DNA from 2 places in the Thalassobacillus sp. B23F22_16 genome. Region 2 is predicted to be linked to the other one. Evidence: riboswitches for the same ligand, from Rfam matches in the RefSeq annotation. Region 2 holds a riboswitch; the other holds the start of a gene.

Region 1 (5,899 bases), on a different contig from region 2:
CTTTATCATTTATAAAAAAATCAAAGGGGCGGAATTCTTAAAAATCGCCTTTTTTATGCCACGGTTGTTATCAATCATCGTCGTCGGTTTTTTGTGGAAGTTGATTTTGAACCCGAACTTTGGGGCACTAAATGTTATTTTAGGTAAATTTGGACTGGAGAATTTACAAAAAGCATGGCTCGGGGATCCTGATACCGCATTGATGGCTATCATTCTCGTAAACTCCTGGTTCGGCTTAGGCTTTGCGGTATTGATTTTCTTAGCAGGGATCCAGTCGATTCCCCATGAATTGATAGAAGCGGCAACACTGGACGGGGCGAAAGGCTGGAAGATGATGAGCAAAATAATCATCCCACTAATGATGCCGGCCATCACGATCATTACCGTATTAACATTCATCCAGTCATTTGAAGCGTTTGAACTTGTCTATGCGATGCAAGGATCACAGGGAGAACCTTATCATTCTACCGATACACTGGCGATTTATTTCTATCGTCTCGCATTCGGTGGTACATCCGGTGGCGGTTCTTCAGCAATCGGGTTAGGTTCCGCGCTTGCAGTCGTATTGTTCCTGTTCATCTCAGTATTCACAGCAATCCTGCTTTATTTCATGCGCAAAAAAGAAGTAGAAATGTAGGAGGGGAGAAACATGAAAGAAAACATCTGGACCAGACCGTTGTATTACGTCATTGCCTTTTTAGTCGCATCTATTAGCTTATATCCGCTGTTCTTGATGATCATGTCGTCATTCAAGCCTAGCAATGAAATTTTCATGAATCCATTATCCCTTCCGAAAAGCTTCAGCCTGGAGCCATACCGCAACCTGATTGAACAGGTGCCGTTCATGACTTATTTCTATAACAGTGTCGTCGTCAGTGTGACAGCCGTCCTTCTGATCTTGATTTGCGGGTCGCTCGCGGCCTTCTATATCGCCAGGTACACATTCTGGTGGAATAACGCACTGTTTTTCTTTTTCTTAATGGGAATGATGATCCCAATCAAACTGGGCATTGTACCATTATTCATTTTGATGAAGGATCTCGGGTTAACGAACTCGTTATGGTCGTTGATCTTCATTTACACAGCTACAGGCATTCCGTTATCGATTTTGATTTTGACCGGGTTTTTCCGGACGATGCCGGTAGAGCTGGAAGAAGCGGCCCGGATTGATGGAGCTACTGACCTGCGCATCTTATGGAATGTCCTGCTGCCATTAATGCGTCCGGCACTTGGAACCGTCATGATCATCAATTTCATCCAGGCGTGGAATGATTTCTTCTTCCCGCTCATTTTCATCTCGAACGAAATGAAAAAGACGATACCCGTCGGGATGCTGTCTTTGTTCGGTGAGTACTCAGCCGATTGGGGAGCGCTGTTTGCCGGGCTGACGCTATCTTCCTTGCCGATGATGATCCTGTTCTTCATCGCATCGAAACAATTCATGGAAGGACTGACGGCTGGTGCCATCAAATAAGCGGTACTTCATCGGAATCGATGGCGGCGGCACAAAAACAGAGCTGGTTTTGGGAGATGAGACCGGTAAGGTAACTTTGTCGAAAACAGGCGCGTCCACAAATTTGAAGTCGAGAAGTGAAATTAAAGTCAGGGAAACGGTGCACCAGCTGCTGCAGGATATTCCCGGTCCAATTGAGCATATTTTTGTTGCGGCAGCAGGTGGCGATCGTACGGAAGATAAGCAGCGGTGGGAACAATGGATCCGTGAAATTGTAAGAGAGGAACCTGAAGTTTCCGTCGAAAATGACGCCATTGCCGCACTGGCCGGCACTACTTTTACAAAAGAAGGATCCGTCCTGATTGCGGGCACCGGTTCGATTCTATATACCTTCCAGCCAGGGGAAAAGCCAGTCCGTACCGGAGGATGGGGCTATCTGTTTGGAGACGAAGGCAGCGGATTTGATATCGGACGTCACGGACTGCAGGCGGTCATGCAGGCTTATGATGGACGGAAGAAACAAACAAAGCTGACTGGCAGGTTCCTGGAGCGATTCGGCCTTGATGAGCCGGAACAGCTGATTACGTTCATTTATGAACACGACTATCCTAGACTTGCGATTGCTTCCTTAGCCAATGAAGTGATAAAAGCGGCTAGTGAGGGCGACCCGGTATCAGATGAAATCGTCCATAACGCTGCGACAGCATTGCTGCAATTAATCGCAGCACAAATGGAAAAGAGGGAAAAGGTATCACCGATTGTCCTGGCGGGTGGGGTTTTTCAATCCGACTATTTCACCGGACGGTTCATCGAGCGGAGCCGGGCGCGTTTTCAAAACGGCATGGAATTTTTACCGGCCGCTATGCCGCCGGCCGTTGGGGCATACGGCTGCGCGCTGCTTGATGCTGGCATATCGGTGACCGATACAACGGTACTATCCATTAAAGAATCCTACAGAAAAGTGTGAACTAAATTTAAGAAATTGGGGGCTGAATGAATGGGTGACACAAAAGAACGAACGTTGACCGAATCGAGGCACAGCAAGTCCCATCAGCTGGATGAATTATCGACGATGGAAATCATCCGCCTGATGAATGAGGAAGATCACACAGTCCCAGCTGCTATTGAAAAAAGCCTGCCGCAAATCGAAAAAGCAATCGACACGATTGTCGCTGCATTGAACAATGGCGGTCGGCTGTTATACATAGGTGCAGGAACGAGCGGTCGTCTGGGCGTTCTCGATGCCTCCGAATGCCCGCCGACGTTTGGTGTCCCGGAAACTTTAGTCCAGGGCATCATCGCGGGCGGCGACCACGCACTCCGGCATGCTATCGAAAATGCCGAAGATGATTGGGCTGAAGGCGAAAAAGCGATTAAAGAAGCCGCCAATGTGAAAGACGTCATAGTAGGTATTGCATCCAGCGGCCGGACCCCGTATGTACTAGGCGCGATCGAGGCCGCTAAAAAGCTCGGTGCGAAAACAGTCGGCCTAACATGCAACGGACAAACTCCGCTGGCAGAAGCAGCTGACTTTCCGATTGAAGTGCTGGTCGGACCGGAAGTGTTGACCGGATCAACAAGACTGAAGGCAGGATCTGCACAAAAAATGGTGTTGAACATGTTATCCACCGCTTCCATGGTAAAAACCGGGAAAGTTTATAAAAACCTGATGGTAAACGTCCAGGCGACCAATGAAAAACTGAAGCAGCGCTCGGTATCGATCATCCAGGAGCTGACCGGCGCAACCGAAGAAGAAGCACAAAAAGCAAGCATCCAGGCAGAAGGAGACGCAAGGATTGCCATCCTCATGCTCATGTTCCAAATTGATGCTCAAAAAGCAAGCCGCGTGTTAAAACAAGAAAACGAACACTTCTCCGCTGCAGTAAATCATCTGAAGAAAAATTAATACAGGAACCTACTCAAGCTTGCAGAAAACCAAATTCTGCAAGCTTTTTTATGCCCGCTTGGTAAGTGATTGGGCATAATGAACCATAAACACAAACTAAAAACCTACAATTTTTCCAAAAAATTACCGTTCGACAAAACTAGTGCACGACCATCGACAAATTTCTACACACTTTAATAACACATCTATAGTATATTCTACTTAATAAATGAGACAGATTCTTCAGAAAATGGCTACCTTATTGAAAAATAAGGGCGCAAAGTCGCAGGCCTAAGGTGTACATAGATGGCACACAAAGGAACAAAACTATGGCGGCTGGACTACCTGAAAGACTAAAAATGGAGGATCATGTGATGGCGATTACTAAACAAGTGAAAACAGGCGGGTTAGACATGGAGTGGGTAGAATTGATGAAACAGGCAAAAGAAATGGGGATGAGCAAGGAAGAGGTGAGACATTTCTTAGATGAAAGGCGGATAGGGAGAACAAATACATACGGAAACTGATTTCTTTGTGCTTATCATAGAACACTCATCTTTTGTATGGTATAATTTTTTTGTACTTTAAAAAAGTTTCCCTTTGTTGAAGGGGTAAAGTATAAGAAATACTTAGGCCTTCGCCATAAGAACTTGGTGATATGCCAGTTTTTCTAAAAAGAGGGTGAGTGGGATGATAGGCGATAGAATTAAAGAAATCCGTACACAAAGAGCATTATCGTTAACCGAGCTGGCGGAACGGGCCGGGGTGGCAAAATCATACCTCAGCTCGATTGAACGGAATCTTCAAACGAATCCATCGATTCAATTCCTGGAGAAAATCTCTTCTGAGTTGAACGTTTCTATTAATTATTTATTACATGGCGGCGAGGAAGATCCTGCTCTCGATGAAGAATGGATGAAGCTCGTCAAAGATGCACAGGAGTCAGGCGTGACGAAAGAACAGTTTAAAGAATACCTGGAATTTAATAAATGGAAATTGAAACAATAATAAAACCCTTGCACGCTCGGGCATTCCCGAAAGTGCAAGGGTATTTTTATACTTTCCTTATTTCTTCTCAGTAGCATGACCGCCAAATTCATGGCGTAAAGCAGATACGACTTTTCCGGTAAATGTATCATTTTCCTGGGATCTGTAGCGCATCATCAAGGAAAGTGCAATGACCGGCGCCGGCGTTTCGAAATCGAGTGCTGTTTCTACGGTCCATTTTCCTTCACCGGAAGAATTCATGACACCTCTGATGTCATCCAAATTGGCATCTTTACGGAAGGCATCCTGCATCAGTTCCATCAGCCACCCGCGAATGACGGAGCCATGGTTCCACACTTTTGAGACATCTTCATAGTCATAATCAAACGGGCTTTTCTCAAGCAGCTCGAACCCTTCTCCAATTGCGGCCATCATGCCATACTCAATACCGTTGTGAACCATTTTCAAGAAATGGCCGCTGCCGCCTTTTCCAGTGTAAAGGTACCCGTCTTCCACAGCAAGGTCACGGAATAGCGGCTCGATGGTTTCGAACGTCTCTTTATCACCGCCGACCATAAAGCAGGCGCCATGACGTGCTCCGGAAATCCCGCCACTGGTTCCGACATCGAAAAACTGAATACCTTTAGCGCTCAATTTCTCGTGGTTGGCGAGAGTCTTCTTGTAATTGGAATTCCCGCCATCGATCAGGATATCACCGTCATCAAGCAAAGGAGAGAGCTCTTCGATGACTTGGTCTGTAATTTCCCCGGCAGGAACCATCATCCAAATCACGCGTGGTTGCTCCAGACTATTCACCAATTCCTCATACGAGTCCGTGCCTTTTCCGCCTTCTTTTTCAAAGTCGCGGACAGCTTCCTCATTGACATCAGTTGCGACAACTTCATGATTTTTCTCCAGCATTTGAGCTCCAATATTGAAACCCATCTTTCCTAATCCAATCAAACCTACTTTCATATGACCAACCTCTTTTCTCTATTTTTTATACGAAAATACTCAACAATAATGCTACTGCGAATCCGACCAGCCCGATCAATGTTTCCATGATCGTCCATGATTGGAGCGTTTGTTTTTCTGTTAAACCGAAGTAACGGTTAACGAGCCAGAATCCAGAATCGTTCACGTGAGAAACGACAGTTGCCCCAGAGGCGATGGAGATAACCAACAACCCTAACATCGGTTCACTGACATCGAATGAATCTAGCAGTGGGGCGACAAGCCCGGCTGCCGTAATCATAGAAACAGTCGCAGAGCCCTGTGCAATCCGCACGACAGTTGCTGTAATAAAAGCAAACACGATCAATGGCATTTGAGCATTTTTCATCATATCTGCCAGTATGTCACCGATCCCTGATGTAATCAGCATTTCACCAAATACACCACCAGCTCCGGTAACAAGGATAATAATTCCGGCAGGCTCCAGCGCTTTTGTTGTGATTTTCTGGATTTCTTCTTTTTTATACCCACGTTTGTAGCCAAATATATAGAATGTCAGCAGTGCAGCCACTGTCAGGGCAACGAATGGATGCCCGATGAATGTCAACACACTTTGTACG
Region 2 (5,899 bases):
TCTGGGTAAACTACGTGACTAAATTCCCTATACTTCCGCTCAAAAAACTTCAAATTGAAGTATCGAACAAAATATAAGTCTATATTCCTATATTATTATTCATTATAAATCATTTTTTAAGATTTAGGTAGTCTTGCCTAAAATTCCCTTTCCAAAGGAATCTGGATAATAACGGCTGTTCCTTCATCAATCTTAGAATCAATGGTAAGCTCGCCTTCCAGCATATCGACACGCTCCTTCATTCCTAAAAGTCCGAATGATTTATCTTTTTTTACTGCAGTGTCAAACCCCTTGCCATTGTCCTTAATGATTAAAATAGCAGCCTTCTGCTTCAACTCTACTTTTACCTGGATTTCAGTAGCCTCCGCATGCTTCACTGCATTCTGAACAGCTTCTTGCACCAGGCGAAACAACGCAACTTCATATTTGCTGTCGATACGTCTTTCTTTACCCATATTGGTAAAAGGCACCGTTAAGCTGTCGTTATATTCCTCTACCGTGTGTAAATATTTTTTCAAGGTAGGGATCAAACCCAAATCATCTAACGCCATCGGTCTCAAATCATAAATAATCCGCCGTACTTCATACAAAGCAGATCGAACCATCTGCTTTACGCTTTTGATTTCAGCCAAGGCTTCTTCAACACCGCGTTCACGGAATGTCCGGTCCACCAGGTCAGATCGGATCATTACATTGGCGAGCATTTGAGCTGGTCCGTCGTGAATTTCCCGCGAAAGTTTTCTTCGTTCATCTTCCTGAGCTTCAATTATTCGCAACCCAAACTCCTGCTTTTCTTTAGCGTCTTCCAGCGCCTCCGAGACATTGCGAAAGTCTTCATTCAGATAATTAAGAACAACCGATATCTTGCTTACCAGTCCTTCCGCCCGCTGGACAGTTGACTCCAGGCTTTTCAGCCGTCGCTCAAGATCATTCCGCCGTTCCCTCAACTGTTTTTCTTTTTCTCTCTTAACAGACAGATCCATTTGCAATTGGTGTGTCTGTTCATAAACCTCACGGATCTGGCTTTCTGAATATTGATCGAAATATTTGCTGACTTCTGATAGACGCTTTCGGGATAATCGGACCCGCTGTTCGAGCTTGTCCCCCTCATCTATGAGAGAAATGACCTGTCTTTTTGTCTCTTGCAGCTCTTTTTGAAGTATCTCAAATTCACTTCGGGACTCTTCTCCTATATGGAAGATCTCATCCTTGCTGTTCGTGACATTCTCTATCATTTCTTCAATGACATCATCAAGTGCTTTTTCCTCAATTCTCGTCTCTTTCATCGCTCGACTCCTCCATCAATATTCACATACTCATTCGAATTTCCTAAGTATTTTTGTGGGGGTGTTGCTGGAATTTATTTATTGGTCATCTTATGGTTAATTCATTTGCCGGTAGATAGAAACCCTTATATAATAAAGTTCTTAGGAGGTTTTATTACTATGTTAGAAAGCTATTATACAGTAAAAGCTGAAGGTTCTGAAGAAATAACCATCCAAAAGTCACGGTTTATTGGTTACATAAAACGTTGCGAGACAGAAGAAGCAGCCCAATTGTTTATCCAGGAGATCAAGAAAAAGCACAACGACGCTACTCATAATTGCTCTGCTTATTTAATTGGGGAACACGATTTAATTCAAAAGGCGAACGATGATGGAGAGCCAAGTGGGACTGCAGGAGTGCCAATGCTTGAAGTCTTGAAGAAAAAAGGGTTGAAAGATACTGCAGTAGTTGTAACGAGGTATTTCGGCGGCATTAAGCTCGGGGCAGGTGGTCTCATCAGAGCTTATTCCAGTACGGTTTCCGCCGCTATCGAGTCTACCGGGATAGTTAAACGACAACTGATGAAGGAAATGAAAATCACCGTAGATTATAAACTGCTAGGGAAGTTGGAGAACAGCCTTAGAAATTCAGATTACTTATTAAAAGAAATAAATTATTTGGAAAACGTGGAATTCATTGTATTTGTTGAAAATGAACTAGAAGATTCATTTTCTAAATGGGTCATTGACCTGACCAGTGATCAGGCCACTATCCAACCAGGGGAAGTTAGTTATATAGAACAAAATGTCTCCGGTAAGTAAAACTAATTACCTTTAATTTTTGACAAAATATTTCCTGGGAAATAAAACTATGGCGATAAAAACGTCAAATACTGAAGCTTATTATGATATTTACGGGAAAATGATTATTTTAACCGACAAAAAACAAGCCAGGTTCAGTAATTATACCGAGCCTGGCTTGTTCAGATCTTTATATAAATACAATGATAACTCAATCGCCTTTCCCCATTTTCCATGCTGCCAGATCATCTAAGGGAACATCCAGCGTTTCCGCTAATTTTTTCATAACAATTAAAGAAGGGTTTGTCTGGATTCCTCGTTCAATATTACTAATGTAAGACTTAGAGACACCCGAATATTTAGCTAGAGCACTTAAGGACAGGCCACGCTTCTCCCGCAACTCTTTTATACGATCCCCAACCATGAATACCCCCCTCACCATTTTTCCTGAAAGACTTTAATATTAAAAATTCCTGTTCATTATAACGAATGATACTATAAGTATATAGAATTAACTTGGAAAAGAAAATAGTCAAATTATAATTCAGAAAACATTTTTCCTTCCAATCTCTTCACTTTATGTATCTATACTTATTTTTCTAATAAATAGTATTTCCAAAGAAAGACACTCCACTAAAAAGTGGAGTGCCTTTCTTCATGCAAAATTCTTTTTATCCAATAAATCATAAAATGTGTCCCGGTCTCGATTATCCAAAGCCATATCAATCATACGACTAAAATTAAGTTGCTCTAATTCCTTGAAAAGAACATCTAATTCCATTTCTTCCTTCTGATTTTTTGTTTTCATTACTGGATCTACCTTTCGTTTATTGCTTTTGGCTTCCGGTTTTTCATTCAAATACGGACGTACAATCGAATTTAAGTGAGTCAGAAAGTCAGGCAGTTGGAGAAGATCCGTGATCGATACATAAATCATCTTTTTACCTCGTTGAAATACAAAGATATCCAAGACATTGTGTACTTTCTTTTTATCGCGATCAATAATAATTTCTTTTGCTTCAAGCGGGACAAAATGATAGAGCTCTCCATCGACATATAACGAAAAATACTGGTAGGCCAGAACGACACGGACATAGTGCTCGTCGTCTTTAACATAATAGGGCTTCAACATCTTAATAGATAACATATCTGACCACCCTCCATTTAAAATCTGAATATTCAGTATTTTATATATATTATGACGTATTTTGAAAGATATGAAAAGTAAAAAATACTGGTAGTTAGAAAAACTTGGTTTATCGCCAAATTCTTACGGCTAAGTTTTAGTTTTACTTATTTATTTATAGAGATAAAAAGACAAGCCATGTGCTCTGAAGCCAACACAGCTTGTCTTTTTACTTTATATTCTCTTGAATTGTTCCTTGCTTGTACCAGATGCTATCGTTATATGGGCTGATTTCCAGCCGATCTTTATCTAGTATTCTATCATTTGGTGAAAATCATATTTAGTGGCTTCTCCTGGGCACTTGTCTCCCGCAACTTTAAAAAATGCTCCACTTCCGCTTTCGTAATCCCTAAGGCTCGGGCTTCTTCCATCAGCACTATCCATTCCAAATCCAACCGACTGTCCAGCTGATTTCTTTTCATGAATGATCCCTCCATCACTCATCACCCTAGGCAGCCCGGCGATCGTAGCCCTTAAATATGTAGTTTTCCTCGTATGCAGGCCTTAGACCCGTAGCTTTGCGTCCTTATCTTTAGATAAGTTTGCCTTTTCAAAAGCGACTTATTAAAATATTCTGATATCTTTTATTCTACTATGGTTCCCGTCATTTATCTAGTAAAATATCATCATTTTCGTAGTTCATTAGTCCTGTTTTTCATCCGGAAACATATGGAATAAGTAGACATTTTCATGTTCTTCTGAAGAAAGCTGGAAGGATTCGATATCAACATCATCAAATTGCGTACCATCTTCCTGGATAAAACTGATGGATGTAACGAAACTATCCTCCTCGCTTGAAGGGGAAGGTGCAGGGTTTATGACTTCGATCACCCATTCGTAATCAAACCTTTCGATGCATGCTCGTTGAAAGGAAATACGTTGATCATCAAGCCGGATTTCTTTAAGTTTAAGAATATTCCTTTTGTTTTGGAGCATTTCTGTCCCTTCTTTCTTATTTCGTGATATGTTTATTTTCCCTTTTCAAGCACATCAGAAACTAATGAAAAGGGACAACGCCCTGCCAATATATGGAGGGCGTGTCCCACTCATCATAGTGCTGGTAAATAGGCGGCTAATGCTTGCTTTAATTTCTCCAGTCTTTCCAGGCTATCAGCTTTTGAAGATGACTTCACGCCGTAATAAAATTTTATTTTCGGTTCTGTGCCAGATGGACGGAGACAGAACCAGCAATCATCCTCAAGTACAAATTTCAACACATTCGATGCAGGAAGAGTAATGGTCTCTTCTACACCAGTCTTCACTATCAATCTGCGGGAAGATGCATAGTCTTCGACAGCTAGAACTTTCAAGCCGGCCACTTCGGTCAGCTTCTCCTGGCGAAAAGTATCCATGATTGCTTTGATTTTCTCTTCGCCTTGTTTTCCATCTAATTTGATAGATTGCAAATCTTCCATATAATAGCCGTGGCGTTTGTATAATGCATCCAGCGCTTGAAGCAGCGTTTTTCCTTTTACTTTCCAAAACAATGCCAATTCTGTTGCCAGTACAGCTACCTGCACGGCATCCTTATCACGAGCAAAATCTTTAGCTAGAAATCCGTAACTTTCTTCATAACCAAATAAAAATTCATATTCTCCAGTCCGTTCGAATTCTCGGATTTTCTCTCCAATAAACTTGAATCCTGTTAAAGTGTCGAGCGTTTCGATATTATAATAGGATGCAATTGCGCGACCGAATTCAGAAGTGACAATGGTTTTGATCATGATTCCATTGTCAGGAAGGTCGAGGTGCTGGGAAAGCAGGTAGTCAAGCATCAATGCCCCCAACTGGTTACCTGTCAGAACACGGTATTCTCCATGTTCATCGGGCACTGCTACTCCAAGTCTGTCCGCATCCGGATCTGTTGCGATTAATATATCGGCACCTACTTGTTTCCCTTGGGTGATTGCCATTTCGAACGCCTGATGCTCTTCAGGATTCGGTGACGCTACTGTGGAAAATTCAGGATCCGGGTCGGCCTGCTCAGCAACTACATGCACGTTTTTGAAACCGGCTTGCTCCAGTCCTTTACGTACCAATACATTTGCCGTACCGTGCAAAGGAGTGAAAACTACCTGAAAATCTTCACCGGCATCATGGGTAATATGCGGGTTCATATTGACCCCTCGAAGCTCCTTCAGGTATGCCTCATCCACTTTTTTATCAATCCATTCCAAAAGGCCGTTGGCTTCCAAATCACCTTGATCGGCTGCTTCTACCTGTAATTCATTTTCAATCTGATTCACCATTTCGATCACTGCGCCGGCTTCAGCGGGCGGCAGTTGTCCACCATCTTCATTGTAAACCTTGAACCCATTATATTCCGGAGGATTATGACTTGCCGTTATGACGATACCACCAGCCGCATATAAATAACGCACCGCATAAGACAACACCGGTGTTGGACGAAGAGAAGAAAATACATACGCTTTAATGCCATGAATGCCTAAGACTTTCGCAGTCTCTATCGCAAACTCCTTAGACATATGACGGCAATCATAGGCAATGACAATACCGTTCTCCTTCCATTCTTCACCGCGAGCTTCTATGTATCTAGCAAGACCTTCCGCTGCACGGCGGATGGTATAAATATTCATCCGGTTGGTACCAGGCCCTAATTTGCCACGCATGCCTCCTGTACCGAACT

Evidence for each region. A riboswitch is a leader RNA that binds a small molecule or an ion and turns the genes downstream of it on or off. The one in region 2 is predicted to bind cyclic di-GMP.
Region 1: another riboswitch for cyclic di-GMP. It lies ahead of ACGTNI_RS08220 (anti-repressor SinI family protein); the one in region 2 lies ahead of ACGTNI_RS12040 (anti-repressor SinI family protein).

What each region holds. Positions count from the first base shown of each region.
Region 1 covers NZ_JBIEKD010000008.1:12,468-18,366, forward strand. The annotation lists gene ACGTNI_RS08200 (carbohydrate ABC transporter permease) at 1-637, shown strand, start outside; gene ACGTNI_RS08205 (carbohydrate ABC transporter permease) at 650-1,474, shown strand; gene ACGTNI_RS08210 (N-acetylglucosamine kinase) at 1,461-2,420, shown strand; gene murQ (N-acetylmuramic acid 6-phosphate etherase) at 2,451-3,359, shown strand; cyclic di-GMP riboswitch class I at 3,581-3,687, shown strand; gene ACGTNI_RS08220 (anti-repressor SinI family protein) at 3,713-3,865, shown strand; gene ACGTNI_RS08225 (helix-turn-helix domain-containing protein) at 4,029-4,346, shown strand; gene gnd (phosphogluconate dehydrogenase (NAD(+)-dependent, decarboxylating)) at 4,404-5,300, opposite strand; gene ACGTNI_RS08235 (GntP family permease) at 5,326-5,899, opposite strand, start outside.
Region 2 covers NZ_JBIEKD010000014.1:8,057-13,955, forward strand. The annotation lists gene ACGTNI_RS12020 (sensor histidine kinase) at 138-1,286, opposite strand; gene ACGTNI_RS12025 (YigZ family protein) at 1,446-2,087, shown strand; gene ACGTNI_RS12030 (helix-turn-helix domain-containing protein) at 2,278-2,490, opposite strand; gene ACGTNI_RS12035 (hypothetical protein) at 2,722-3,213, opposite strand; gene ACGTNI_RS12040 (anti-repressor SinI family protein) at 3,513-3,674, opposite strand; cyclic di-GMP riboswitch class I at 3,701-3,809, opposite strand; gene ACGTNI_RS12045 (hypothetical protein) at 3,895-4,188, opposite strand; gene ACGTNI_RS12050 (phospho-sugar mutase) at 4,302-5,899, opposite strand, start outside.